Loktanella sp. M215: one gene and its partner. The protein of the gene in region 1 binds, or shares a complex with, the protein of each later gene. Links are inferred from orthologs where the notes say so. Each region holds a gene or a part of one and is shown in the gene's direction. Other genes may lie near its edges. The genes, in order: GLR48_RS21100 and hfq.

What was found.
Region 2: the proteins of GLR48_RS21100 (region 1) and hfq are in contact, whole or in part, in a crystal structure (PDB 3VU3), measured with the Escherichia coli proteins. The link is inferred for Loktanella sp. M215 from one-to-one orthologs.

Annotation. Positions count from the first base shown.
Region 1 is NZ_WMEA01000004.1:202,104-217,180, reverse strand. What follows is about bases 7,007-9,966. They hold GLR48_RS21100 (catalase), read left to right. Parts: upstream 7,007-7,409; coding sequence 7,410-9,524; downstream 9,525-9,966. Other genes in these bases: GLR48_RS21095 (hypothetical protein), read left to right, coding at 9,674-9,868; GLR48_RS21105 (glycosyltransferase), read left to right, coding at 7,007-7,208. Outside these bases: GLR48_RS21145 (VOC family protein), read left to right, coding at 1-269; GLR48_RS21140 (Crp/Fnr family transcriptional regulator), read left to right, coding at 597-1,340; GLR48_RS21135 (DUF421 domain-containing protein), read right to left, coding at 1,314-2,042; GLR48_RS21130 (YciE/YciF ferroxidase family protein), read right to left, coding at 2,236-2,742; GLR48_RS21125 (glycosyltransferase family 4 protein), read left to right, coding at 2,886-3,902; GLR48_RS21120 (acyl-CoA dehydrogenase), read left to right, coding at 3,903-4,994; GLR48_RS21115 (PIG-L deacetylase family protein), read left to right, coding at 4,991-5,695; GLR48_RS21110 (SAM-dependent methyltransferase), read left to right, coding at 5,695-6,255; more of GLR48_RS21105, read left to right, coding at 6,252-7,006; GLR48_RS21090 (mechanosensitive ion channel family protein), read right to left, coding at 9,971-11,701; GLR48_RS21085 (DUF421 domain-containing protein), read right to left, coding at 11,758-12,264; GLR48_RS21080 (UTP--glucose-1-phosphate uridylyltransferase), read right to left, coding at 12,474-13,316; GLR48_RS21075 (nitrilase-related carbon-nitrogen hydrolase), read right to left, coding at 13,495-14,442; GLR48_RS21070 (sensory rhodopsin transducer), read right to left, coding at 14,758-15,077.
Region 2 is NZ_WMEA01000001.1:2,670,415-2,685,453, forward strand. Bases 6,801-9,722 are described here. They hold hfq (RNA chaperone Hfq), read left to right. Parts: upstream 6,801-8,105; coding sequence 8,106-8,339; downstream 8,340-9,722. Other genes in these bases: GLR48_RS13135 (TrkH family potassium uptake protein), read left to right, coding at 6,801-8,005; hflX (GTPase HflX), read left to right, coding at 8,341-9,621; GLR48_RS13150 (GGDEF domain-containing protein), read right to left, coding at 9,602-9,722. Outside these bases: GLR48_RS13115 (response regulator), read left to right, coding at 1-1,305; GLR48_RS13120 (sensor histidine kinase NtrY-like), read left to right, coding at 1,431-3,641; nitrogen assimilation response regulator NtrX, read left to right, coding at 3,652-5,052; Trk system potassium transporter TrkA, read left to right, coding at 5,109-6,485; more of GLR48_RS13135, read left to right, coding at 6,485-6,800; more of GLR48_RS13150, read right to left, coding at 9,723-10,135; GLR48_RS13155 (hypothetical protein), read right to left, coding at 10,145-10,399; GLR48_RS13160 (GGDEF domain-containing protein), read right to left, coding at 10,462-11,232; GLR48_RS13165 (penicillin acylase family protein), read right to left, coding at 11,275-13,752; GLR48_RS13170 (DUF4345 family protein), read right to left, coding at 13,827-14,174; GLR48_RS13175 (nucleoside/nucleotide kinase family protein), read right to left, coding at 14,249-14,884. UniProt on the Escherichia coli protein: RNA chaperone that binds small regulatory RNA (sRNAs) and mRNAs to facilitate mRNA translational regulation in response to envelope stress, environmental stress and changes in metabolite concentrations.

The DNA of each region.
Region 1 (15,077 bases):
TGATTTTCTTGAGCGGTGGAACCGCGCAGGGTGCCATAGCCGATGGCGACAACGACATCCCGCCTCACGATGCATCGGGCCAGATCCATCTGGCGTTTGAAGCAACCCATGAGGCTTTGGAGGTTTGGGACGCCCATCTTACTTCGAAAGGTGTCGAGATTTTAAGCAGGACAAGTTGGATGCGGGGTGGGAAGAGCATTTACTTTCGCGACCCTGACGGCCACCTCCTCGAAATTGCCGCCTCGCCGGGCCTGTGGCCAGGTCACTGATTCATTCGCCGGTCAGGCTTGGTATCCTGCGTAAACCCGGCGCGATTTTCGGAAGTCGCAAAAGCCGTTCACGCGAAGGCATCAGACCGGATCAGGAAACCGACTTGGCTTTCTTCTGCGGTTTAGCGTCGGCTGCCTGCCCCGGTTCTTGAGGCCGGTTTTCTGTCGGCGTCTCTACACCGCCGATCTCCTGCTCTGCTTCTTCATCTCAGTCACAATGCGCAACGCCCATCATAAAGAACAGGTTGGCGATATGACTTTGAAACGGGTTTAATGTAGGGTCCCTGCAAACAGCCCAAGTCCCGCTGAATATTTCAGGAATTGCCAATGGAACGACAAAGTCAAAGCGCGTTTCTGTCCCGTTTTTCGCGATTGCTGGATCTTACAGTCTTGGAGCGCGAAGCTTTGGAAGACCTCGAGTGGAGACCCGAGCAACGCATGAGTCACGCTCCGGTCTTCGATTCCCAACGACCGGATAACCGCATTGCGATCTTGCGCTCTGGCTGGTCTGCCGTCCGGGTCCGCACCGACCCAGACAAAACGACGATCACACAGATCTATATGGCGGGAGACGTCATTGGTTTTGGAGACCTGGGGGTCGGCCCCCCACCCCATGAAACGACGATGCAAACGGATGGATCGGTCACGCTGCTAAGCCGGACAAAACTTTTAGCCCTTGCATCAACACATCCACGTCTCTTTGAGTCGTTGTTGTCGCTCGCCAGCATCGAGACCGTGGTCCTGCTCGATCGCATGCATGCCATTACGCGTCTCACCGCGGAAGACCGACTGTTACATTTCATTTTTTCGCTCAAGGCGAAGATCGATCACTGCAGCCTGCAGGAATCAGATCGGATTTTGTTACCATTCTCGCAAAGAGAAATTGGCGACGCGTTGGGCCTGACGCCAATCTACGTAAATCGCTTGCTAAAACCCTTGGAAAAATCCGGCGCGTTGACACGAACGCGTCCCTATGTCCGCCTTAACAATCGGAAAGCGTGGGAGGAGCGGCTTAACTTCCGCAATCGCTACGCAGAATTCGATTTAAGTTTGCTGGAGCCTGCTGTCTGAGGACGCCATGATAGCTGAAGTCCAGATGATACCGCCACACCGCAAGCATGCAGTTGATACCTTGACCGGCGCAGGAATGACGACGCCACAATTACAGCATGCTAAAGATACGCCATCGACCGCTATGCCAGGATTATACGTCGGAGGCGGGCAGACATCCCATGCAGGTTCAATCGGCAGTCCAAGTTGCGGAGGCTTCGCTCGGAAAATGCTGAAGCGACCTGACGATTCAAGATAGGCTTGCCGCACCTCGCCAAGATTGACCACACCCTGTTCGCGCAGGCTCTCGAACAGTTCGTTCTTGCCGATCCTCGTCCTGCGGAGACTCGAGACGATGATCACACCGTTGCGGATGATCTCCACCGTTTCGCCATCGACAAATTTCTCGGCCGCGCTGTACCGATAAATCAACAGATCGAGGAGCTTGTTGATGATTACGACGATCGTAATAACCAGCATGGCATGAAACAGCGGCACTTCCGGATAAAACATCGCATCGCCGACAGCGGAACCAAGGGCGATGACCAGCAAAAATTCAACGGTCGACATCTGGGCGATACCACGTCCACCCACCCATCTGATCAAAATCAAAGCGTATGCGTAGACGACGCACGTCCGAAAAACAATTTCGAGATAAAACAAAGCCGGATCAGTTCCGAAGAACATGCGCGCCAGGTCAAATGGGATAACCGGATCTTCCAAAGCGTGCAGTCCTGATTTTCAGCCGATCGCGATGACCACAAAAGAGCCCCATGCGTTTTAGTCGTTTAGGCGGTGACAGATTTAGGAATTTGCGTACAGATATGGGCGTGACAGAACAACCAAAAGAAATTCACTTTCGTGCTGACGATTTAGTAGGGCAAGGCTTGGAAAAGCCTTGCCCTTTTTGATGCTCTTAGGCAGCGTCCGGCGCTTTCGCCGCATCGTTGACGGTCTTGTCAGCAAGCTTGGTAAGGTCCGCGTCTGTCTTCCATTCCTGCTGCAGCGTCTCATCCAGGAGTTTGGCTACATCTTTCATTCCCAGCTCTGTCGCCCAGCGATGCAGTGTCCCGTAGCGGGTGATTTCGTAATGCTCGACGGCCTGGGCCGATGAGATCAGTCCGGCGTCCAGAGCGGGGCTGCCCTTGAACTCGTCCATGACATCTTCAGCTTCGGAAATGATGCCTTCGATGGCGTCGCAGGTCTTGCCACGGGCGGGTTTACCCATGATTTCAAAAACCTTCTGAAGCCGTTCGATCTGCTCTTCGGTCTCGCCGTGATGCTTCTCAAACGCCTGTGCAAGGTTCTCATCCGTTGCCGCACGCTTCATCTTGGGCAGTGCTTTCAGTATTTTACGCTCGGCGTAGTAGATGTCCTTCAGGGTATCGAGAAACAAGTCTTCCAGGGTTTTTGTTCTGGCCATTGGTTCGTCCTCCGTTTTTAAAAATCGGCGTCGGCACGCGACATAACTTGTCAACACCGATCGACGTCCGACGTTCCACGCCAAAGTTTCTATGTAGGAAATCTAAGTCTACCGCCTCCGCTCCGCTGTCAGCGGAACCCGGCGTGTCGCGCAGTGTCAGTTCCGGGGAATTTGGATGCGGATGTCGCGTTCGCCTGAATAAGGGTGGACTGGGTGGAACCGAAGCTACAGTGCTGCGCGTGTCATTGGCTCTCTCGCAGCAGACTGAAGTCGTCCACTTTCAAAAGGGCCGTGAGGCAAGCGGCTCTACACCGGCAGGGAGCATGCGGCCCCTCGAAGACGCATTTGCTGCCCAGTCCACATCGACCTTTATCGTCATCAACGCGTGGAAAGTCGCCTGCAAGCTGCGCAAGGACCATCCTGATGCACGGATCATTCTGTGGCTTCATATCCACCCCGGTCGCCACAACCGACCGATGGCGCAGGCTCTGACCGCGGCCCGCGTTGCTTTGATCTGTGTATCACGTAGCCATGCCAGCGCATTGCGAACGTTCCTGCTGAATAGACCTCTGCCCTTCATTGATTTTATTCACAATCCCATCGCCGACGATCTGACGCCCGATGCTACGGCCTACGACCCAAACCGCCTCCTGTTCGCCAGTTCCCCCCACAAGGGTCTTGCACAAGTCTTTGCCCAATTCCGCACTGCGCGGGACGCAATCCCTAGCCTGACCCTCGCTGTAGCCGATCCCGGTTATCTGGCCTGGGATACCGGCCCGGTGCCCGACGGAGTCACGTTCCTTGGTGCCCTGCCCCACGCCGCCCTGATTGCTCAGATGCGCCGATCCCTGTGCCTTTTCTACCCACAGACCACGTTCGCCGAGACCTTTGGTCTGGTCATGGCAGAGGCGAACGCCGTTGGTCTGCCCGTTCTTGCCCATCATGGCATCGGCGCCAACGCTGAGGTGCTTGGTGATACGGAGCAAGTCGTCGACGGCACCGATCCCGACCAGATCGTTGCCCGGATCCGCACGTGGCGCAGCCTGCGCCCCAAGGTCGCAGCACAGCCGCACTTCCGACTGGCGGCAGTCGCCAAGCGATGGTCCGTCCAGCTTGATCTCTCCTGCAGCGCCGGGTCCCAGACGGGAAAGGTGGTCTGAATGCTGCTTGATCGCGACCACACTTCACCATCGCCGCGGTCCGAGGCGGACACCCGTCACCGCATCGCCCAGAGCCTTGACGCGGCGGCCCGTGGCGAAGAGTGCGGCGACAGCGACATTGTCGCATCTCTCGCACTGCTCCGGCAGGCGGGGTGGCTGGACGATGACGGCACCGCCGCCCCGGCACGGACCGTACATCGCCTGCTCCGCGTCGGGGCGGCAAATCTGCCGGTCGGCCGGCTGTGGGAAGGGCACATGAACGGGCTCTACTTGGCCCGGGTGCACGGCGACACGCAGGACGCCGCACAGGTTCAGGCCCTGATCGACACCGGTGCGATCCTCGGTGTCTGGGGTGCCGACGGCGCCGTACCAGTCGCGCCGGGGCAGAACGATCATCTGGTCGGGGACAAGACCTTTGCCTCCGGCCTCGGCACCGTCACGCATGCGATTATCACCGTGTCGTCGGGGCCCGCCGTGCGCCTTGGGTTGATCGACGTGCGCGACGGAGGCCGCGCCGATGCGCAGACATGGCAGATGCTGGGGATGCGGGCCACCGCCTCTGGCCGCTTCGACACCAGTGGCATCGCGCTTCAGGACGTGATCTGGCTCGGCTCCCCCGGCGCCTACGTGACAGAGCCGCATTTCATCGGCGGCGTCTGGCGCATCGCCGCCCTGCAAGTCGGCGCGACCCTCGGCCTGCTGGAGGCTGCCGCCGACGGTCTGCGCGCGCGTGACCGCTTGTCGGCCCCCGCACAGATGGCGCGCCTGTCCTCCGTCGCGATCGGGGCGATGGCGGCCGCGGCCCTCGTGACCCGCGCAGCACGTGCCGCGGCGCCCGACGCGGACGGGGTGGCGCACCGCGCACCGATCCTGTCTGCGGCCGCGCGTCTCGCGACAGAGGAGGTGGCCCTCGACGCGATCCGCGCCGTGGAACAATCCGTCGGATTGACGCATTTCGCCGACGGCGCGGTCACCGGGCGCAAGGCCCGCGACCTCTCGGTCTATTTGCGGCAGGCGGCACGTGACGCCTTCCAGACCCGCGTGGGAGAGGCCTGTTTCAACGAGGAGGGAACCCTGTGGGACTTCATATGACCCCGGATCTGCCACGCGTTTCGGCCGAGAGCCTGACCGGCGGCGCGCCCATCGTGGTGCTTGCCCCGCATCCCGACGACGAAAGCCTCGGCTGCGGTGCCCTGCTGGCCCATGCCTTCGACAATCACGGCGCGCATGTCATCTGCATGACCGATGGCGGCGGCTCTCATCCCGGATCGACCGACTGGCCCGCCGGCCGGCTGGCGGCGATGCGCTGGCAGGAGTTGTCGCATGCCATCGTGCGGCTGGGCGGGATGCCGACCGACATGACGTGGCTTGGCCATCCGGACGGTTGGCTGGGGCTGCAGGACGCAGACCGGATCGTTGCTGACATCGTGGCGGTCTGCCGCGACCGGGGCGTGCAGCACCTGTTCGCCCCGGCGCCGGAGGACCATCAAGAGGATCACCGCACGACCGCCTGCATTGCACAGCGGGTCGCACTTGCGATGCCGGACCTCACGCTTTTCAGCTATCCGGTCTGGAGCAGGTGGGACGACCCCGATCTTTTGGATCACGTGGCGGAACGCCATCCCGTGGCCTTGGAGTCCGCCGCGTGGCGCGCTCGCAAGATCCTCGCTATCGCGGCGCATCGCACCCAGCGCGGGCTGGTGGTCGACGACGACCCGACCGGGTTTCGTCTGCCGCAGGCGTTCATCGACGCCTTCGCGACTGAACCTGAAATCTTCTGGCGGGCCGCCTGATGTCGTCGGTCCTTGACCATCTGGAAACGCTCTACGCCGACACTGACGACCCATGGCATTTCGCGACCAGCCCCTATGAACAGGCCAAGTTCAGGGCCACGCGCAAGGCCCTGACGCGCGACCGCTACCGGTCCGCGTTAGAGATCGGCTGCGGCAACGGCGCATTGGCGCACCATCTGGCCCTCCTCTGCGACAGCTATACGGGGATCGACGCTGTCTCACGCGCGGTGATCGCGGCACAGAACCGCGTCCCGGACGCGCACTTCCTTCAGGCCGTCTATCCCTGCCCCTTGCCGGCCGCGAATTACGATCTCATCATCCTGTCAGAGGTGCTCTATTTCCTGACCCCCGACGCAATCCGTCAGCTTGCCCGCGATCTTGTCGACTTGGCCCCGGGCGCTGAGCTCATCTGCGTCACCTACCTCGGCGACACCGCCCAAGCCCTGCAGGGCCGCGACACCCTCACTGTGTTCCAGTCCGCCTTGCCTGAGGGCACCATTCTCAAGTCCGTCGCCGATACCGGCGCCTACAGCATCGACCGCGGTGAGATCCCACGATGAGACCCCCCTGCCCTGTCAAAGCAGCCGTTGTCATTCCCGCCCGGAACGAGGCCGCCCGCATCGGCGCGTGCCTGCACGCCCTTGCTGCACAAGATCTGACCGATGTAGCTGTGATGCTGGTCGCCAACAATTGCGGCGACGGCACCGGGCCGGTTGCCCGCGCCTGTGCGGCGGCACTGGACATCAACCTCGTCGTTCTCGACTGTACTCTTCCAGTCGGCCACGGCGTCGGTACCGCACGTCGCCTCGGCTGCGATGCAGCACTTGCCACTTGGCCCGACGCCGAGGCGCTGCTTTGCACGGATGCCGATTCTCTCACTGCGCCTGACTGGATCGAGCGTAATCTCCACTACCTCGGTCACGTCGCAGCGGTCTGCGGACGAGTCGAACCGATGTCCGATGAACTCTTCGTCTTGCAGGATATGGAGCTTTCCCCTGCGGAGATGGAGGGCCGCTACGAAGCGCTTGTCATTGCTTATTACCGCCTGATGAAGCCAGGTCCCTGCGGCCTCACCGGCGACCACGGCCATGCCGCCGGGGCGAGCCTGTCTGTCCGCACCACCGCTTATCGCGCTGTCGGCGGTTTTGCGAATATACCCACCGGCGAAGACCGCGATCTGGTGCGACGACTGAAAGCCGCTGGCCACGGCGTCCTACATGCCGGCGACGTCCGGGTGGCCGCCTCTTGCCGCCTCGACGGGCGTGCGCAGGGTGGGATGTCGGATGCACTGCGGGCAAGAGCGGATCGTACCGACTATCTCATTGACGACGCCCTGCCTCCGGCCCGCCCCCTGATCGACGCGGCACTTCAAGGAACGCTTGGACCTTGGCCGCTTGAGGTCGCACCTACGGACCGGCTGCGCGCCCGCGACCTCGCGCCACAAATTGCACTCCTCGAAGCGGCGCTGGGTGAGGCTTCCGTTTCGGGTTCAATGCAAGTTCCTGCCCAGTAAAATTGCCGGGCGGACGTCCAAAAGAGACGTTCAACACAACCAAATCAAACTGCATTTACGCGGCTCAAGATGAAACTGATATCCCAGCGATATCGAAGGTCGCCGTGGGAACGATCGTTTGGCAACGGTGTTAACAACTTACGAAATCGTGATCCCACATCGCCCGTTCAAACCGTCCATAACAGAAAGAAAGTGTTCGTCATGGATCAGAATATACCCTCCAATCCGCCGACCGCCGACACCCAGTCGACCGATGAAACCGTCGAGCGCGCGCGCCATCCGGGCACGGGTGGCGAGACCCATCAGCAGCCGGATGACGGTGGCGAGCGTCTCACGACGGCACAGGGGATTCCCGTGTCGGACAATCAGAACATTCTGAAAGCCGGACCGCGTGGGCCTGCTCTTCTGGAAGATTTTCATTTCCGCGAGAAGATCTTTCATTTCGACCATGAGCGTATTCCGGAGCGTGTCGTCCACGCACGGGGGTATGGTGCTCACGGGTACTTTGAGACCACGGACGCCATCCCGGATCTGACGGCTGCACATCTCTTTCAGGAGAAAGGACGGCGCGTTCCTGTATTCGCCCGCTTCTCGACCGTGGCCGGCAATATGGGGTCGCCCGATCTTGCTCGCGACGTGCGCGGCTTTGCCGTCAAGTTTTACACTGAGGACGGCAACTGGGATCTGGTTGGCAACAACATTCCGGTGTTTTTCATCCAAGACGCCATGAAGTTCCCTGATCTCATTCACGCCGCAAAACAGGAACCCGACCGCGGCTTTCCGCAGGCGCAGACGGCCCACGACAACTTCTGGGATTTCATTTCCCTGATGCCAGAAGCCATGCATATGGTCATGTGGACCATGTCAGACCGCGCCATTCCCCGCTCTCTGCGATTCATGGAAGGGTTCGGCGTTCACACCTTCCGCTTCGTCAATGCCGAGGGCAAAGGACATTTCGTCAAGTTTCACTGGAAGCCGAAAGCCGGCCTACAGTCGGTCCTGTGGGATGAAGCCGTCAAGATCAACGGTGCCGATCCCGACTTCCACCGCCGGGACATGTGGAACGCCATTGAGACCGGCGATTTTCCCGAATGGGAACTGGGCGTGCAGGTCTTCGACGATGCGTTCGCTGATAAATTCGACTTCGACGTGCTTGATGCGACCAAGCTGATCCCCGAAGAGGACGTGCCCGTGCGGATCATTGGCAGGATGGTCCTTGATCGGCGCGTCGACAACTTCTTTGCCGAGACCGAACAGGTCGCTTTCTGCACGCAGAACATCGTGCCGGGGATCGACTTTACCAATGACCCGTTGCTGCAGGGGCGGAACTTCTCCTACCTCGATACGCAGACGAAACGGTTGGGCGGGCCGAACTTCACGCATATTCCGATCAATGCGCCGCGCTGCCCCATGCATCACTTTCAGCAGGATGGCCACATGGCGATGCACAATCCCAAAGGTCGTGCCAACTATGAGCCGAATGGCTGGGCACAGGGCGGACCCCGTGCCGATCCCAAGGCAGGCTTCCGATCCTTCCCCGAAGAGATCGATGGGGAAAAGCGTAAAGTCCGCGCAGAGACGTTTGCCGATCACTACAGTCAGGCGCGGCAGTTCTACGTCAGTCAGACCAAGATCGAGCAAGGCCACATAACCGACGCCCTCATCTTCGAGCTGTCAAAGGTCGTGGCCCCCGAGATCCGCAAACGTATGGTGGCTCACCTGCCCCACATCGATGCCGATTTGGCTAGCAAGGTGGCTGACGGTCTCGGGCTGGACGAGGTGCCGACGGCACACGAGGCGGCACGTGAGCCGATCACCGATCTGCCTGCATCGGACGCACTGTCCATCCTCAAGAATGGTCCCGACAGCTTCGCCGGTCGCAAGATGGGCATTCTGGTGACCGACGGCATCGATGACGCGGTTCTGGATGGCCTGAAAGACGCCGTTACTGCGGCTGGAGGCGTGGTCGAGATTGTCGCGCAGAAAGTCGGAGGCATTGTGACGGCGGGCGGCAAGAAAGTACCGGCAGATCAGAAGATCGATGGTGCGCCCTCTGTGCTCTATGATGCCGTGGCCATTCTTGCGACGGCGGACGGAGCAAAGGCGCTCGCTGATCTACACCCGGCCCGCACCTTCGTCGCAGACGCGTTTGCGCATGCAAAGTTCATCGGTCGTTCACAAGAGACAGACCACCTGCTGAAGGCAGCGGGCGTCAAGGTCGATGACGGTATGATGACGATTGGCGCTGCCAAGGATGCAAAGGCCTTTGTGAAAGCGTGCGGCTCTCTGCGATTCTGGAAACGCATGGCCAAATAAATTGAAGGCTGTCGCACCCATTGTGGTGCGACAGCCAGCGCGGGAAGAGAGGCAAAAAACGTATGAAAATGCATGCGGTGACGTCTCTCAGTCAAACTACACTGGCTGATCCTGAGCCACTCATTTGAAACAGCAAAGAAGGGTCAAGAATGGAAAATCTAACTGCTATCGAGCTTCTGGAACGGATGGTCATCAAAGGATCGTTTCTGTCTCCGGCAGACTTCAATGAGGCTTGGCGGCTTCTGAAGGAGCACAAGTCACCGGTCGTCGGTGGGGTAATACCTGAAAGCAAACACCCGAAACTGACAGTGGTCGAAGGGTCCAAGCCAAAACAAGACTGTTGAATGACTGAAGGTAGGCAGCGCTGACCCCAATTAACATTCGGATGTTTCATAAAAGCGGTTTTTACTGAGGTGCGGCAACCATTAGCATTATCAATGTCAAACCTAATCACTTAGCGCAGCGGTGCCATTTCTTGGAAAGATGGGTTCACCGGTATCCGTCTCGATATCAGCCGCACGGGCGATCAGTCTTTCGCGAACGTGACAGGCCAGCTCCCAAGACGTATTGGGGTCACAACATGGAACCCCAAACCACACATCCAAGCCAAATGTGTCCTGGCCGGCGACCTCCACGCTAGACTCTTCAAGCGATGCGAGATTTTTTCCGATTTTCTTACCCTTTAAATCGGACAAGATGTCATTAAACGCATCCCGCAAGGCATCTACGTCGGCATGAGGATCGAGCTTTAACTTGAGAAAACGCAGCATTTCCGGATCCTCAATCGTCCAATTTGAGAAGGTTTCAGATACAAACTCGACAACAGGTACGATAAGCCGCGTGCTGTCCCAATTGCGTAACTGGACGAACGTCATGTTGATGCGTTCAACATGACAAAGTTCACCTTTGAAGACGACACGGTCTCCCACACGAGCAGATTGGTTCAGTGCAATCTGCAGCGACGCCATGATGTTGGCCAATACATTGCGTGCGGCGAATCCCAGCACCAGCGTAAGTGCGCCAGCCGAAGTGAGCAGAGACAACCCTAAATTGCTTGCCAGATCGGCGGACGACAAGACCACTCCCGCACCAATCAGCGACACCACAACAACCAATATCCGCCTTACAGCATTTAGCCGTGTCGATAATACGCGCGCTTCAGCTTGTTCGGGGACAGTCAGATCGACTTCTTCCCCTGGGGCAACCAACCCATCGAGCAGTCCTTCGACGCCATTCACGATGAAAAGCAGCAGCGACACGACAAATCCTGTAGCAATGGCTGGCGCAAGAAACATGTCTATCCGACCCGAAAATACAAAGACGTACTCGGTCGCCCACCAGATCAGACCAGTAACGCTGGCGACCATGAACGGTGTGGACAGGGCGCGCAGGATACCAGTTGCTAGCTTGGAATCTGCGCGTCGCCACAACATCTGCAGAACGCGCCGCACGAGAAAACCCAAGGCAATCGCAGTCACCACCAGAAACGGAAGACCGATCAACTCCCACCACATCAACCCGGCAATTGTTTTTGTCCGGAGGCTTGTTGGCAAGGCCATTTCAAATTGTGACGGACCGTAGAGCCGATGAAGTGCGGGCACGTCTCTTACGGTCTCGGATGGAAATATCCATACAGGTGGTGACACGTTTGTGGGCTGAACCCGGTTCAGCCGAATTTCAGCGGGCACCGGATCAAGCGGCAAATCCCTGAGCAAAAGCGATCGGCGTGGTTCGCCCGCCTGTGCTTCGTTCTCACCACCCAAGGCCTGAAGAGCATCCGGGCGGTCCAGAAGCAGTGACCAGTCCAACACCGCTTTGCGATCAATGATTTCGTACAGTTGGCGCGCGAGCTTTGGCCCATCCGCCGCCTGTAATTCTGCATCGACGTCGTTCAGATCGAGGACATGTGCCGCGGCGTTCCAGTCTCCATCGTTCGCTGCCCGCAAAAAGCTGGCCATCGCGGCACGGGGTGTTTTGCGATCGATGCGATCAGGGACAGGTCCCAATCCCGCGTTCAACGCTGGCGTCTCAAAAGTTGTTTCTTGTGCTTTCGCCGACGTTGAAATCACAATTGCAATGCTCAGTGTCAATATCAGAAAAAAAGAGGCCGTTCGCCGTCGCAGGAGTAACAAAGGCATGAGCTTTACTAATGAAAAATCAATCTGTGAAACTGACATCTTCAGAAGGCCTCTCTTCATCGAAGTGAACGACAGTTCTCAGACTCGCATATCCATCAGACCGAGGTGCGCACACCTTTCAGAATGTACGACTCGAGGCCACGATCAGAATTTGCACTGTGCATGACACTGATATCCCCTGTCGTTTCAAGGACAACAGCCGCCACCTCATTAAGTGAAAACGCGTTCGCCTCGCGTAATTTTGCCACGAGGTCATCCTCGGTCACACGCGCCGCCTTGAGGTGATCGTGCAATATTTGGCCATTCTTCACGAGAAGCAACGGTTCATTGTCTGTCAGTCTTTGCGCCCATTTAAAAGACTGACGCAGCCTTGCAATTGCAAACTGCACGGCAAAAATAGCCAGAATGGAAACAAGGCCTATGCCAATGCCCTGGCTCACGTTTTGCACGGTGCTGGCAACCAAAGAACCAGTCGCAACTGTCAGCGCAAAATCGAAGCTCGACATTTTTGAAAACGAACGCAAACCGTTCAGACGACACAGTGCAACGACAGCAATGACGACGATCAATGCCCTGAAAATTGGTTCAATCAGATCCGGCATGACAATCCTTCCGTGTCGATATCGTATAAATAGGCTCAGCTTTCATTCTACGTTATTCGAAGGTCCCGAACCTGACCTATTAACTGGGACCCGACTATGATCTCACCGTGCCGCCGCCCTGAAAGAGGGATACAGCAGCGTTTCTTCTCATTCTGGTTACGAGCGCATCGGAGCAAGCTTTGGGTCCAGCGATTTCGAGCGCGCCAAGTTCATTCCGCCACCAAAGCCTGTCCAACCTGAGCAGCGCGAGCATTTGCCGCCTGTAGAAGACCGGCATGGTTGCCGCAGTCGTAGCGCGACCCAGAAAACGCAAAACCATTCAGTTCGACCCGGCCGACATCGGCCGCAATCGCGTCAGTTAACTGGTATTCACCGCCAGCGCCGGGCGCTAACGTCCGCAAAGCGTCAAACACACAGATATCCAGTATGTAGCGCCCGACCGCTGCCAGCTGTGACGGTGCTGTTTCGGAATCGGGCTTTTCCACAAGACCATTTGCCCTGAAGATTTGATGCTGATCACCGTCCGCCACAGCGTCAAAGATGCCATATTTTGACACGTCGTCCGCAGAAACTTTCATAGCAGCAATCATGTGACCGCCTGGGTAGCCTGCGGCCATCTCTGTCAAGCACGGCGTTCCAAGGATCACGTCGTCCGGCAGGATAACACCAAAGGCGCTACCAGTTACATGTGGAGCCGACAGCAAAACGGCATGACCTAAGCCAAGTGGGCTATCTTGTTCCACAAAGATGACCTCGACGGTGTTGTCCAGGCTAACGTCATCCAAAGCCCTCAGCAGTTCGGTCTTGCCCCCACCATCAAGCGCAGCTTTCAAAGCATTGTCAGGTTTCAGGTAATTGGGGATGGCCGTTTTCGATGCATGTGTCACGAAGATCAGACGTTTTGCACCTGCGTCAAGCGCTTCCTCGACCGCAAACTGCAAAACAGGCTTGTCGTAGACGGGCAATAACTCTTTAGGGACTGACTTCGTGATCGGCAACAGTCGCGTGCCACGACCGGCGACAGGAAATACAACGGTATGCAACTGTGTCACGTCTGATCTCCAACTCCGGTTTCGGGACCAAAACGCAACGAGACTGCTCAGGTTCCACCTGTTCACCGCCGGGAGTGGAACCACAAATCAACCGCCGGGTTTCAAAAGCTGCGGTCAACCAAAACCGATCGTGATTGAAATGCTGGAATCAGACGTTCCCTCGCTCGAGGGTAGGTAGCTACTGATGAGGCGCTGAAACCTGCTTTGCCTCGCCGGAATCATTGACCACGAGATGATCTGCGTTCCAGAGCGCTGGACAGACTTCTGCTTCCGCGAACCCGTTGCGCAATCGGCGACTTGCGCCCACCGGTATGTCGGAGGCTGACAAGACAAGGTCCGTCATAAGGGCTGCGGTTTGAGCCTGGATGTGCGCGTGGACACCGTCGAGCGACACGCTGATGTCACAGGGTGTAAAGACACTCGCGCCGCCGACACCGGTGTCGGTCGCCGCCTGGCCAAACGGGACACCCACCGCACCCAGTACACAAATCACTGTTTGCAACTCGATCGCTCGCGACCGTGCACATCCAAAGACACGGTTGTACCCGGTGATCATGTCGGTCTTCGCGGGTATGATAATCAGATCTAGGTCTAGTTGCCCGAGGCGCGACCAAAGATGCGTAAATTCCGTATCAAGACAGATGATCATTGCGACACGCAGGCCGTTCCAGTCGATCACATTGATCGTGTCGCCGCGGATCGTGATCCCGCCAGCACCGTGTTCTTCCAGCGGCGTCAGACTGAGCTTGTCTTGGGGATGACGTGAACCATCGGGCGTCATCAGCCATGCGCGGTTCAGAAATGCGGGTTGGCCATCAACCGGCGCGGCCGGAAACGGGATCGTACCCGGCAGGATCGTGACGCCATGCCGCGCAGCCATGACGGCGATTGCGTCCAGCGCGACGGTCCCACATTCTGCAAGCCATGCCATGATGTTTTCGGGAGGCAGGTCGATCGGTGCAAAACTCAACCACTGTGCGCATGAGAATTCGGGCAGAACCAGCATGTGGGCGCCCCGCGCAGCGGTCTGTGCCACACGAGCATCCAATCGCGCGAGCCACGTCGATAGGTCAGGCAGTGGCAGCTCCAAGTTGGCGGCCCAAAGGTCGATTGACACGTATTCCATGGTGATCTCACTCAGTTAATTATCATTGCAGCTAATCCGGTTGGTCATAAAACAAACCGTTGAGTGCCTCCCGCCGAGAAGGTCGCGCCGACATCCACCTTACAGATGGCAGGATGAAACCAAAGCCGCCGAGCTATTGACCCCCTCTCCTGTGCAAGTTCGCAGCCCTCGGCTGTCCGCCTAGGCAAGATGGCCAATTCGGTTTGAGGTATCTGCGATACCTTTCAAGCGACACCGTGTTTTCTTTCTTCATGTCTAGATTTTGGCGAAGCCGCTGAACTGGACATAGGGTTGGCGGAGGCGTCTTCGCTTACCTCATTCCGAATATGCAATCGTGCTGAAAAGGCCGTTTTCAGATTGGCGGGAATCGAGCCGCGTGTGTTGGACGATAACGGGCTGGTCGCTGGTTAGGACGCACGCGTAATCAGTATCAGTCGGAACAGGTTGAGGGTCATTGAGGTCGTTCAGACGTAGGTGGAGTGTCCGCCTAGCCGCAACTTTGACGCTGTAGGGCCCGACAGGCTCGCTCTCCGCGAAATACAATGTGAGGTTCACATGGGCGCATTCGTCACATGAATTCAAGATACAAATGGCTTCATGGCTTTTCATCTCAGGCTCGGGTCCGTTGCTCGAAG
Region 2 (15,039 bases), on another replicon or contig:
ACGCGGGCGGGCTGCAAGGTCCACGCGACCTCGTCGCTGGTCACGCTGATGCGCTGGGTGGACGAGGGCAAGGGCGATCTGGTGATCTCCGACGTGATCATGCCGGACGGCAACGGGCTGGAACAGCTTCCCCTGATCGCCAAGGCGCGCCCCGGCCTGCCAGTCATCGTGATCTCGGCCCAGAACACCATCATGACCGCCATTCAGGCGGCCGAAGCCGACGCCTACGACTACCTGCCGAAACCTTTCGACCTGCCCGACCTGATGAAACGCGCCGCCCGCGCGCTGGAGGTCAAGCGCCACGCCACGACCCCCCGCGCCCCGGCAGAGCGGACGGATGCCTCCTCCGACCTGCCGCTGGTCGGGCGCACGCCCGCGATGCAGACGCTCTACCGGCTGGTGGCAAGGGTGATGAACACCGCGTTACCCGTTCTGATCACGGGGGAATCCGGCACCGGCAAGTCGCTGATTGCCCGCGCGGTGCATGACTTTTCCGACCGTCGCTCGCTGCCCTTCGTGACCGGCACCGCCGCCGACCTCGATACCATCGACGGCCCCGCCACGATCCTGTCCCGCGCCCGCGGCGGCACCATCCTGTTTGACGAGGTGGGCGATCTGGACGCCACCGCACAGGCGCGCATCGTCCGCCTGCTGGACACGCTGGGCGACAACGCGCCGCGGATCATGGCAACCAGCCAAGGCAACCTCGGCGCCCTGATGGACGAGGACAAGTTCCGCGACGACCTGTTCTACCGCCTGTCGGGTGTCACCATCGCCGTGCCCGCCCTGCGCGAACGCGTCGACGACATCCCTCTGCTGGCCGAACATTTCCTCGCGGCCGTCGAACGCGAGGGCGCCCCCCTGCGCCAGATGTCGCCGGGTGCGATGGACATGATCCGCGCCTACAGCTGGCCCGGCAACGTGCGCCAGCTTGAAAACACCGTGCGCCGCCTCGTCTTCACCGCTGCCGCCGACGAGATCACCCGCGCCGAGGTCGATGCCGTCCTCGGCAACCAGCCCGCCATGGAACCCCTGCGCGGCGGGGCAGAGGGCGAGAAGCTCTCCGTCTCGGTCGCGCGTCACCTGCAACGCTATTTCGACCTGCACGGCGGCGCGCTGCCGCCCCCGGGCCTCTACAACCGGATCCTGCGCGAGGTCGAAGCGCCCCTGATCGAGATCGCCTTGGACGCGACGGGCGGAAATCAGGCGAAATGCGCCGATTTGCTGGGCATCAACCGCAATACCCTCAGAAAGAAGATCACCGACCTCGATATCCGCGTGACACGCCGCCGCAAATTGATGTAAAACCGCAACATAAACGTGGCCCCGGGGAAACATTATCCCGGCAGGACCATACAATACGGCGGTAACGGTGGGGTCATTCCTGCCACAGTGACAGGGCGAAGCGCGTGCAGCGTTCCCTTTTGGGTATGGATTTCCAGCGGCTTGCGCGCTGGCGGCGGCAGCGTGCCGTGCAGAACGGTCTGACCGTTCTGCTGGTCGTGTTGGGGCCGGTCCTGACGATGCTGACCTTCCTCATTCTGGGCGGGCCGCTGGACCGCGCGTCCGCCTCGCCCTTGTTGCGCCTGATCCTGCTGGCCGACCTTGTGTATGTCATCATCGTCGCGGGGCTAGTCATCCAGCGCGTCACCTCGATGATCGTGGCGCGGCGCAACCGGTCCGCCGGATCGCGCCTGCACCTGCGCCTGACCGGCGTCTTCGTGGCCCTTGCGCTGATCCCCACCGTCTTGGTCGCGATCTTCGCGGTTCTCTCGATCAACCTCGGGTTCGAGGGGTGGTTTTCCGAACGGGTCCAGAACGTCCTTGGCACCTCGCTCACCACCGCTCAGGCCTACGACGGCGAGGAGCGGTCCGAATTGTTGCGCGACGCCAACGCGCTTGCGGGCTTTCTGAATACCGAACGGCAGACCAACTTTTTCATGAACGACGGCGACGTGCGTCAGGCGATCGGCTCTGTGCAGAACCAGCTTGACCGGGGCCTGTCCGAAGTCTTCTTCATCGACGGCGCCGGAGAGATCATGGCCCGCGGCGCGCGGTCCTATGATTTCAATTACGAACGCCCCACGCCCGCCGATTTCACGGCCGCCGACGCCACCGGCAGCCAGATCATCGAAGACGGCGCCAACAACGAATTCCGCGCCCTGCTGCCGATGGAGACCTTCCCGAACCGCTACCTTTATGTCACCCGCGCCGTCGACGGGCAGATCCTGTCGCTGCTCGACGACACCGAGGCGACCGTGGCCCTTTATGACCAGTTGGAACGCGACCGCGGGCAGCTTCTGTTCCAGTTCGGTTTCCTCTACCTCGGCTTTGCGGTCATCCTGATCCTCGCAGCCACTTGGCTTGGCCTGCAATTCGCCGAACGCCTGTCGCGCCCCATTGGCCGGCTGGTGTCCGCCTCGCAGCGCGTCGGGGCCGGCGATCTGGACGTCCAGGTGATCGAGGATGACGGCGACGACGAGATCAGCCAGCTGGGCCATTACTTCAACCAGATGACCAGCCGCCTCAAAGGGCAGCGTGACGATCTGATGGACAGCAACCGGCTGTTCGATTCCGTGCTCAGTTCCGTGACCTCCGGCGTCGTCGGCCTTGATCCCGAAGGGCGGATCGCCTTCCTGAACCCCTCTGCCGCGCGCATGCTCTCGATGGGGCCGGGGCAGGCGGCGGCGGCCTCTCTCGCGGTCGCGGTGCCGGAACTCGCCCCCCTGTTCGAACGTCTGCGCCGCGAATCCCGGCCCGTCGTGCAGGAACAGGTGAACCTCGTGCGCGGCGGCAAGCAGGAAAGCCTGCTGGTCCGCATGGCTCCCCGCACCGGTGCCGACGGCGTATTGGACGGCTATGTCGTGGCGTTTGACGACGTGACCGACCTTGTCAGCGCGCAGCGCATGGCCGCCTGGGGCGACGTCGCCCGCCGGATCGCCCACGAGATCAAGAACCCGCTGACCCCGATCCAGCTGTCGGCGGAACGGATCAAGCGCAAGTTTTCGTCCGAAGTAAAGGACAGCGCCAAGCTGGACCAGATGACCGACGTGATCGTGCGCCAGACCAACGACCTGCGCCGCATCGTCGACGAGTTTTCCAAATTCGCGCGGATGCCCGAACCGCAACTGGCGCAAAGCGACCTGATCCGGCTGGTGCGCGATGCGGTCACCCTGCAAGAGGCGGGCCAGCCCGGCGTGCGGATCACGACCGACCTGCCGGAGGGTCCCGTTCTGGTCGACCTCGACGACACGATGATCGGTCAGGCCCTGAACAACCTGATCAAGAACGCCGGCGAAGCCATTGAAACGCTTCAGGATCGCGACGGCGTCGACGCCGTCGCCCCGCAGATCCGCATCGCCCTGACGCGCACGCCCACGCAGGCCCGCATCACCGTGTCCGACAACGGGATCGGCCTGCCGACCGACCGCGCGCGCCTGTTCGAACCCTACGTCACCACCCGCGACAAGGGCACCGGCCTTGGCCTGCCCATCGTGCGCAAGATCATCGAAGAACACGGCGGCACCCTGTCGCTGGCGGACGCCGACCCATTTGACGACACCGACCGCTGCGGCGCCTGCGCGGTCATTCTTCTGCCGCTGGCCCCCGTCGGGATCACGGCCAATAAAATTCCAGCATGAGGTTTACGATATGAGCGATATTCTGATTACCGACGACGAGCGCGACATCCGCGAACTGATCGGCGACATCCTGCAGGACGAAGGATTCGAGACGCGTCTGGCCGCCAATTCCGAACAATGCATGAGCGCGATTGCCAAGCAGAAGCCCGCGCTGATGATCCTCGACATCTGGCTCAAGGACAGCGGGATGGACGGCATCGACATCCTCAAGACCGTCAAGCGCGACCACCCCGAGATTCCCGTCGTCATCATCTCGGGCCACGGCAACATCGAAATCGCCGTCGCCGCGATCAAGCAGGGCGCCTACGACTTCATCGAAAAGCCGTTCAACATCGACCAACTGATGGTCGTGATCCGCCGCGCGATGGAAACCAGCCGCCTGCGCCGCGAGAACGTCGAGCTGAAACGCGGCGAGGCCGCCCCCGCCGAGATGCTGGGCGACAGCGCCGCCTTCCGCGCGCTGAAATCGCAACTGGACAAGGTCACCAAATCCAATGGCCGGGTGATGCTGTCCGGCCCCGCCGGGTCCGGCAAGGAAATCGCCGCCCGCTACATCCACGCCAACTCCGCCCGCGCGAATGCGCCCTTCGTCACCGTCAGCTCCGCCAGCGTCGAACCCGACCGCATGGAAGAGGTGTTGTTTGGCCGCGAAACCCCCGGTCGCGGCGTCGAAAAGGGCCTTTTGGAACAGGCGCACGGCGGCATCATCTACCTCGACGAGGTGGCCGACATGCCGCTTGGCACCCAGACCAAGATGCTGCGGGTGCTGGTCGACCAGTCCTTTACCCGCGTCGGCGGCACGGAAAAGGTGCAGGTCGACCTGCGCTTTGTCTCCTCCACCAACCGCGATCTGGCGACGGAAATCGCCGCCGGCCGCTTCCGGCAGGAACTCTTTCACCGCCTGAACGTCGTGCCGATCCCGGTCCCCAGCCTCGAGGAACGGCGCGAGGATATCCCCGTTCTCGCCGCCCATTTCATAGCCATGCTGAACCGCACCCAAGGCCTGCCCCTGCGCGAATTGGGCGAGGATGCCCGCGCCCTGCTGCAGACGATGCTCTGGCCCGGCAACGTGCGCCAGCTCAAGAACGTCGTGGAACGGGTGCTGATCCTTGGCGATTCCGGCGGTCCGATCTCGGCCCGCGAACTGCCCTCTGCGGATGAAGCGCCCGCGGGCGACGGCCGCATCGTGCTGTCCGGCGGGCTGGCCACGCTGCCGCTGCGCGACGCGCGCGAACTGTTCGAACGGGAATACCTGCTGACCCAGATCAACCGCTTCGGCGGCAACATCAGCCGCACGGCGTCCTTCGTCGGCATGGAACGCAGCGCCCTGCACCGCAAGCTGAAATCCCTCGGCGTCGCCACCGCCAACAAGTCCGGCGCGCGCATCGCCTATGTCGAGGAAGACAGCTGAATTGACGCCCCCGTGACGCTCTGTCACGAGGGGGACGGTTGCAGGGGAATGCGCGCATGAAGATCATCATCTGTGGCGCCGGTCAGGTCGGCTGGCAGATCGCGCGACATCTGTCGAGCGAACGCAACGACGTCACGGTCGTCGACAACAACGCCGAACTGGTGCGCCGCATCACCGATACCCTCGATGTGCAGGGCATTTCCGGGCACGCCAGCTATCCCGACATCCTCGAACGGGCAGGGGCCCGCGACGCCGACATGATCATCGCCGCGACCCACTCGGACGAGGTGAACATGGTCACCTGTCAGGTTGCCCATTCGATCTTCAACATCCGGCGCAAGATCGCGCGCCTGCGCGCGCAAAGCTACCTCGACGCGATATACTCCGACCTTTACCGCCGCGATCACCTGCCGATCGACGTAGTCATCAGCCCAGAGCGCGAGGTGGCCGAGGCCGCCCTGCAACGGTTGGCCTCGCCGGCAGCGTTCGACACCGAAAGCTTCCTCGACGGGCGCGGCACCCTGATGGGGATCGCGATCGAAGGCGATTGCCCGGTGATCAACACGCCCCTGCGGCAGTTGACCGACCTTTTTTCCACCCTGCGCGCGGTCGTCGTGGGCGTGCGCCGCGATGGTGCGCTTTTCGTGCCGAACGCCAAGGATCAGCTGTTCGTGGGCGATGAGGCCTACATCTTTACCCATACCGACGACATGGCCCGCACGCTGGAAATCTTCGGCAAGGTCCAGACCAAGCAGGAACGCGTCGTCATCATTGGCGGCGGCAACGTGGGCCGCGCGGTCGCACTGGCGCTGGAAAACCGCGCCGACCGCGTCCGTGTGCGCATGATCGAACGGTCCCGTGACGTGGCAGAGGCCGCCGCCGACGCCCTCGACCGGACCATCGTGCTGAACGGCGACGGCCTCGATGCGGCTTTGCTGGAGGAGGCGGGCATCACCTCTGCCGACGCCGTGCTGGCCGTCACCGACGACGACAAGACGAACCTGCTCGCCTCTGTCCGCGCCAAGGAGATGGGCTGCAAGATGTCGATCTGTCTGGTCAACGACCCCACGCTGGTGCCGCTGATGGGACCGCTCGACATCGACGCCTACATCAACCCGCGCTCGACCACCGTCTCGTCGATCCTGCGCCACGTCCGCCACGGCCGCGTGCGCGGCGTCTATTCCATCGGCGATGCCGAGGCTGAGATGCTGGAGGCGCAGGTGCTCGGCACCTCCCCCCTCGCAGGCCAGCGCATCCGCGACGTGGCCTTCCCCGAAGGCGCGCTCGTCGGTGGCATCCTGAAGCCGTCCGGCATGGTCAAACCGACCGGCGAGACCCGGATCGAAGAAGGCGACATCGTCGTGATCTTCGCCATGTCCGACGACGTGCCAGAGGTCGAGCGGCTGCTTCAGGTCTCGATCGACTTCTTCTGATGCACCGCGTGAAATCCCTGCCGTTCTTCGTGATGCTGATGGGCATCGGCGCGCTGGCGATGCTTGTGCCCGCGCTCCACGCCTGGGCGATGCGGGATTTCACCTCGATGCGGGCGTTCTTCTACGCCGCCGTGCTGTTCTCTACCCTGACCATGCTGATTGCCCTCGCCACCGCGGGCACGCACCCCAAATCCGCCGCCCGCAGCCAGTTGCTGACGCTGGTGCTGGCCTTCGGCGTGCTGCCCCTGATGTTCGCGGTCCCCTTCCACGAGGCGGGCCGCAACATCCGTTTCTTCGACGCCTGGTTCGAGATGGTCAGCAGCTTTACCACCACCGGCGCCACGCTTTACGAAAACGCAGGCCGGTTGCAGCCGTCCCTGCATCTGTGGCGCGCCACCGTGGGCTGGCTCGGTGGCCTGCTGGTCTGGATCATGGCCGTCGCGGTCTTTGCCCCCATGAACATCGGCGGGTTCGAGGTGCGCGCCGCGGGCGGCAGCGCGCGCATCACCGCGGGCGCCTACCGCCAGATCGGCCAGACCGCACAGGTGCAGGACCGCCTGTTCCGCCACGCCGCCACGCTCGCGCCGATCTACACGGCCCTCACCTTCATCCTCTGGCTCGCCCTCGTCCTGTGCGGAGAGGTCCCCTACATCGCCCTGTGCCACGCCATGTCGGTGCTCTCGACCAGCGGCATTTCCCCCATCGGCGGCGTCTATTATGCCGCCGCAGGCTTCTGGGGCGAGGTCTGCATCTTTGCCTTCTTCATCTTCGCCCTGTCGCGCCTGACCTTCTCGCGCGGCATGTTCGGCGACAGCGACGCGCGCCTGATGCGCGATCCCGAAATCCGTCTGGCCATTGGCCTCGTCGCAGGCACCACGCTGCTGCTCTTCGCCCGCCACTACCTCGGCAGTATCGAGGAGGGGCTTCAAAGCACCTGGGGTGGCCTCTTTGGCTCGCTCTGGGGCAGCATCTTTACCGTCACCTCGTTCCTCACCACAACGGGCTTCGAATCGCATTTCTGGGACGGCGCCTCGCGCTGGTCGGGGTTAGAGACACCGGGCCTCTTCCTCGTCGGTATGGCGCTGATCGGCGGCGGTGTGGCCACCACCGCGGGCGGCGTGAAACTTTTGCGCGTCTACGCCCTCGCGCGCCATTCGGAACGTGAACTCGAACGCCTGCTGCACCCGTCCTCCGTCGCGGGCGGCGGACGCGAAGCGCGGATGATCCGCCGGCAGGGCGCCTATGTCTCGTGGATCTTCTTCATGCTGTTTGCGCTGTCGGTTGCGGGCACGATGATCCTTCTGTCCTTGACCGGCGTGCAGTTCGAAACCTCCATGGTGCTGACCGTGGCCTCGCTGTCCACCACCGGCCCGCTGGCCGTCGTTGCGGCCGAGACCCCGATCAGCTTTTCCGGCCTGCCGGACCTTGCCAAGACCGTCCTCGCCGCCGCCATGGTCCTTGGCCGGCTCGAGGCGCTGGCGATTGTCGCCTTGTTCAATCCCGAAATCTGGCGCAAATAGCGATTCACGTTTTTGGGGTGGAATATCAAAGGCCGCCACGACATAATCGCCTGCAATCATGCCGATCCGCGGCGACAAGAATAATATAGGGTGAATTTCCATGGCGTCCGACAAGGCCAACCTGCAAGATGCGTTTCTCAACCATGTGCGCAAGACAAAGGTCCCCGTCACGATCTTTCTGGTGAACGGCGTGAAACTGCAGGGCGTCATCACCTGGTTCGACAGCTTCTGCGTGCTCTTGCGCCGCGACGGCCAGTCGCAGCTGGTCTACAAATCGGCGATCTCGACGATCATGCCGTCCCAACCCATCAGCCTGTACGAAGGCGAGGAATAATTTGTTCGAACGCGACCGGCCCGTCACCCGGGCCTTTGTCCTTCATCCCGACCTGAAGTCCGACCGTGACCGCAGGGACGCGGATCCCGCATTGGAAGAAGCCGTCTCTCTCGCCGCCGCCCTGCCTGACCTTGTGGTCGTGGGCGCCGAAGTTGTGCGCCTGCCGAAACTGCATCCCGGCATGCTGTTCGGCAAAGGCAAGATCGCCGAACTGAAAGAGCGCATGAAGGCCGAAGAGGCCGAACTGGTGCTGGTCGATGGCCATGTCACCCCCGTCCAGCAGCGCAATCTGGAAAAGGAATGGGGCGTCAAGCTCCTCGACCGGACCGGGCTGATTCTCGAAATCTTCTCGGACCGCGCCCGCACCGCCGAAGGCGTGCTGCAGGTCGAAATGGCGGCCCTCTCCTACCAGCGCACGCGCCTCGTGCGCGCCTGGACCCACCTTGAACGCCAGCGCGGCGGCCTCGGCTTCGTCGGCGGCCCCGGCGAGACCCAGATCGAGGCGGACCGCCGTGCCATCGACCTGCAACTGCAAAGCCTCAAGGCGCAGCTGGCCAAGGTCGTCAAGACCCGCGCCCTGCACCGCGCCGCCCGCGCCAAGGTGCCCTATCCGATCGTGGCCCTCGTGGGCTACACCAACGCCGGCAAATCGACGCTCTTCAACCGCCTGACCGGGGCAGAGGTCTTTGCCAAAGACATGCTTTTCGCCACGCTGGACCCCACCATGCGGCAGATCGAACTGCCGCACGGCGAAAAGATCATCATGTCCGACACGGTGGGCTTCATCTCTGACCTGCCGACGGAACTGGTCGCCGCCTTCCGCGCCACGCTGGAAGAGGTGCTTGACGCCGACCTGATCGTGCATGTCCGCGACATCAGCCATCCGCAAAGCCAAGAACAGGCCGACGACGTCATGGCGATCCTCGCGACGCTGGGCGTGTCCGACACCGCCCCCATGCTCGAAGTCTGGAACAAGGTCGACCGCCTCTCGCCAGAGGCGCGCGAGGGCATGATGACCCAATCCGCCCGGACCGACGACATCTTCGCCACCTCCGCCATCACCGGCGAAGGGCTCGACGCCCTGCTGGAAGCGATCACCGAAAAGACCAAGGATCCCCGCACGACCGAGGTGCTGACCCTTGGCTTTAACGCCGGCCGTGCGCGTGCATGGCTCTTCGACGCCGGTGTCGTGACCGATGACAAGCAGACCGACGATGGCTACCGGATGGAGGTCTTCTGGACCGCCCTGCAAAAGGAACGCTTCAGCCGGCTACCGGATTGAACAGCGGGTCGGGCCGGGGTTGGCTGCAGGCGACATGATCGGCCACCCAGGTCACCAGCTTCGCCCGCCCGGCCTGCTTCGCACAATACAGCGCCTCGTCCGCGCGCCGCATCGCCTGTTCCAGCGTTTCGCCCTGCAGCGTCACGGCGGCGCCCGCCGACAGCGTCAGCTGCAGCGGATCGGTCGCCGCATGGTGCCGGACCGGGATCACGGCACACAGCGCCTGTCCCAGCGCCGGGATCGCCAGTGATTCGCGCCTGACGAAAATCCCGAACTCCTCGCCACCGATCCGCGCGACCACGTCCTGCGAAGTCGTGACATCGCGCAGACGGTCCGCCACCGCCCGCAGACAGATGTCGCCCACCGCATGACCGAAGGTATCGTTGATCCGCTTGAAATGATCCGCATCCACGATCAGCACGACCCCCTGCAGGTTATCGGCCAGCCGCGCCTGCGTTTCCGCGATGAAGCCGCGCCGATTCATCAGCCCGGTCAGCACGTCGGTACTGGCCAATTCCAAAAGCTATTTATGCAACCTGTAAGAGCGTCGCACCGTGTACAGCGTCAGCCAGACGAAGGGGGTGGCGGTGAAGAATGTCACCAGAAACCGTATGCCGGGCGTCATGTGCTGATGCCCCGTCAGCAGCCATTCCGCCGTGATCGACACAAGGTGGATCACGACCATGAAGAGGCAGAACTTGAAAATCGTGTCGCGCCTGCTTTTCGGCGCCGTCGCGCGGATCAGTCGGGTCGCCAGCAGCTTGCTTTGCGTCAACATACGAACACCAGCCTATGCAATCATCTAAAATACCTAAATCAATAGATAAAAAGATAATCAGATCAGGCCACCCTGTCCATGACTGATCGTGACCAGACGACAAGCCGTGCCCGTCCGCCCGCCTTTGCCGCATAAAGCGCCTCGTCTGCCCGCGAGAGCGCCGCCTCGATCATCTCGTGCGGCTTGGTTTCTGCGGCACCGACCGACAGGGTTAGCCGCAGGGGATCACGCTCCTCCGGCAGGTTGATCATGATGGTGCTGCACATCTTGCCGCCGATTCGGGTAATCTCCTCCAGCGTGCAATAGGGCATGAAGGCGCCGAATTCCTCTCCGCCGATGCGTCCGACCAGATCCTCGGCCCGGCGGACGTCGTTCAGCCGCTTGGCGATGGCCTGCAGGCAGCGGTCACCGACCGCGTGGCCATAGGTGTCGTTGATCCGCTTGAAATGATCCGCGTCGATGATTAGCACGAATCCCGTTTCGCCCTTGGCCTGCGCGCGCCCGGCCTGTGCGACAAAGGCGCGTCGGTTCGGCAGGCCGGTCAGCATGTCGGTCATCGCCAGATCCGCCAGCTGCGCGTGAATCCGGTCCATGTAGGTCAGCATGCCAAAGGCAATCGCCGTGAACGGCAGTTGCACCAGCGCCGCCGTCAGCAGCGACGCCGGCAGGTCCTGCCACCCCTGATGCAGCACCAGCACGGCGATCATCGCATAGAGGACCAGGAAAAGGACGATCACTATCAAAGGCTTGACGACATAGTCCCGGCGCTTGTTCAGCGCAAAGGTCCGCAGCAGGCCTTGAAAGATCGTATGCTTCATCATGGGCGTGACCATGGCCTCCGACCCCTTTGCCAATGCTTAAGCAGGGCGGGAAATTTACGGTGATTTTGAACCGGTTTCCGGCTCCAGCCGCATGGTCCCCAGGGCCGCCGCCCGCGCCAGATCCGGGTCCAGCGACATCGGGATGTATTCCCCCCGCCGCCACAGCTCTCCCAGGTTGTCGTAATAGCGCGACAGGAAATGCCCGGACTGCCCCGTGGCCGTGACGAAGACCGACGAATCGGGGTCGGCAAAGTCGTAGACCCCGCGGTAGCCCGCCGCATGGACGTTCAGGAAGGGGTCCGGCCCGGTGCCGCTGGTCTGGCCGCGCATCAGGGTGTTGTCGCCGCCGCTGGTCGACTGGCGGATGTTCACGAACCACTGCAGGATCGGCACGGTGCCCAGCGTCGGATGGTCGTGCGCCGCCTGATGCGCGTCGCCCCAGCGCAGGGTTTCCAGGTTCTTGCCCCAGTTTTCCCCGATCCACGTCAGCGCGTCGTCCAGCGACTGGCGGGCGATGTCGGTGCAGGTCTCGACCGGCGCCGACTGGATCACGTCGCACCAGACGGACGCGCCGTCCACGTCGCGGAACACCCGCTCGATGAACACGGGGTCGATATGGGTGAACTCGGTCGCCAGCGGCCCCAGCTCGTCACGGATCAGCCGGTCCTGCAAGCTGCGCATCCAGGCGGCATAGATCAGCGGCTCCGGCAGATGCTCGTTCATCTCGCCGTTCCAGTTCGCCAGCAGCGTCAGCGCGATCTGCCGGCGCCGTTCCGGCGTGCCGTCCTCTGCCGCGTCGCCGGTGAACCACAGGTCGGCCCCGACCAGCGGCAGCAGCGACCGCGCGGTGAAACTGACCGTATCCAGCTGCGCCTCGATAAAGCTGTCGCGGGTATGCACCTCGCGGCTTTGCATCAGACGTCGCCAGCGCTGCACCCGCTGCGTATCGCCCCAGTTGTAGGAAACGTGGTTCGGAAACGGCCGGTTCACGGTCTTGTTGTTGGTATTGCCGACGATTCCGCCCTCGGGGGCCACGAACTCCGGGTTGTCCGCATAGGGCATGATCCCCTGCCAGCGATTCTCTGGCAGATACCCGTAAGAGGGCAGGCGCCCCTTGCTCTGGTGATTAGGATCGCGGCGCGGGATCGCGCCAATCGTCTTCATCGCCACATCCGTGCGGTCCGCCAGCGTCAGGTTCTGCGCCGGGGCGACATAGGGCGCGGCCGCGGCAATCGCCTGTTCGATCGTGCGGGATTTCATCATCGCCATCGCCGCCGACAGGCTGGGATCGTCGCCCGTCAGAGCGGTCCACGACAGGCTGGTCACATGCCCCGGCGGCGTCACGGTCCCAAGGTCGAACACATCGCCCGGCAGCACCGGCCCGTTGTCGGTCCACTTCAGCTTCAACGTGATCGCGGGACTGTCCTTGATCGTGACGATGCTGTCGCGGGCGCGGAAATCGGTCCAGCCGTCGGGGGTGCGGTACTGGTTGGGATTGTCCGGGTTGATCTGTTCGATATGCACGTCCTGATCGTCGACATAGGCCGTGGTGATGCCCCAGCCCAGATCCGCGCTGCGCCCCGACAGGATCACCGGCAGGCCCGGAATCGTCCCCCCGATCACGTCGCCCGACGCAAGCTGCAACCGCGCCAGATACCAAACGGTCGGCGCCGTCAGTTGCAGGTGCGGGTCGCTGGCCAGCAGCGTCGATCCCGTCGCCGACCGGCTGATCCCGGCGGCCCAGGCGTTCGACGCCCCCGCCAACCCGTGTCCCATCACCGGCGACAGCGGATCGTCCGGGCCGCGCGTGTTGGCGGCATATTTCGGCACGTCACCCACCAGCGCGCTATAGTCGGGCAGGGCGGCGATCCCGTCGGTGGGATCGTCGGGCAGAATGTCCGCCAGACGCTCTGCCGGGACGATCAGCGACGTGCGCGCACGCAGCACCTCGTCATTCGCTTGCCCCGACAATTGCAGCGCCAGCAGCTTGAGGATCGCGATGCTGTCCGCAGGCTGCCAAGGGGCGATGGGCGCGTTGAAGATCCACATCTCTGGCGCACCGCGCCCGCGCGATCCCTTGTTGATTTCGCCCAGCCAGGCGTTCACCCCGGCAGCATAGGCGGTCAGCGCGGCCGTGGTCGGCGCATCCTGCGCCTTGACCGAGGTGACGGCCAGCCCGTACAGATCCAGCCGTCGCATCAGGTTGTCGATCCGGACGGTGCGCTCTCCGAACAGCTCTGACAGGCGGCCCTGCACCGTGCGGCGCAGCATGGTCATCTGCCACAGCCGGTCCTGCGCATGGGCATAGCCCAGCGCAAAGAACACGTCCTCGTCGGTCTGGCCAAAGATATGCGGCACGTCGGCATTGTCGCGCACGATCTCGACCGGGGCGGTGATGCCGCTGACCGTATAGGTGCCGTCGTAGTCGGGCAGGGACCGCGAGGCGAAATACCACACCAGCACGATGGCCGCGACCACCAGCACGACGGCCCCGGTCGCCAGCCACATCAACCACTTGAATATCCGCGCCATCAAAGAACCCCCGTCACCGGCGGGTCCTTCCTAGCGCGCGTGGACCGCCGCCGCCACCGGGGTTTTGCGCCCGATCAGGCGAAGTTGACCCAGAGCGCGCCCAGTCCCACCACGACCTCGGTCGCAAAGAACTTCCATTTCAACCCGTTGGTCCCGTCCAGCATCAGCGAGGTCGCACGCCCCACTGCAGCCCCGGTCCAGGCACAGCCGATCATGCCGTAAGCCACCGGTGTCCCGATCAGGATCGCCCCCAGCCCCAGCCCCACGAACAGCGCGCCAGAGGCCGCGCGGATCTCGCTTGGCCCCATGTTGCCCTCGCCCTTCTTCAGGTCGAGCATGTCCATCGTATAGCGTGGCGCCAGCCAGCCCACGGCGCCAAGGCCGATGCTGGCCAGCGCAAAGAGGTAGTTCAGAATATCCATCGTGCGGACCTTTCGCTGTGTCTGCAAGGCGATCTAGCGGGGTTTGGTCGCACGGCGAGGGGCAGGGTGCCCCGTCAGTCCTGCGGGCGCAGGGTGATGTCGCAGGGCAGGGCGCGCATGATGACGCGCTCGGCGTTCGGGATGTCGTTGCCCTCGGCCCGGCGCATCGCGGCGGTGCGCGACAGGTTCAGCGACAGCCAGCGCTGGATCAGGCGGGCACGCAACTCCGGCAGCCCGACCTCGACCCGCACCGACAGGTCCCACAGGTCCGCAAGGTTCGCCCATGGCATCTCGTCGAACATCAGGTAATTGCCCTCGACGATGATGACAGCGCAATTAGCCGGCACCACGACCGCGCCCGCCACCGACAGATCGCGCGACCGGTCGAACACCGGGGCCACGACCTCCACCGCTTCGGTCATCCGGCGCACCAGATGCAGGAACCCGTCGGCGTCGAAGGTCTCGGGTGCGCCCTTGCGGCCCCGCAGACCGCGCGCATCCAACACCGCGTTGTCCAGATGGAACCCGTCCATCGGCACGATCATCGCGGGACAGCGCTGCACGTTCAACCGCCGCGCCAGCTCTGACGCGAGCGTCGACTTGCCGCTGCCGGGCGCCCCCGCGATGCCCACAAGGATGCGTTCCTGCGTCTCGCGCATCTCGTGGATACGCTCTGCCAGCAAGTTGACCTGATCGGTGATGTTCTGCACGTCTGCCCTCGCGTTCCGCGTTTGCCGCGGTATCTCTGGCCCTGACGCTAGCCAGACCGGGCCGGACAGGCGAGCGGAAATGCTACCGGGCCGTGCATTTTGCACAAGACCGCTGACACCGATGACACACCAAGGGGGCAGGGCGCGCCCCCCGG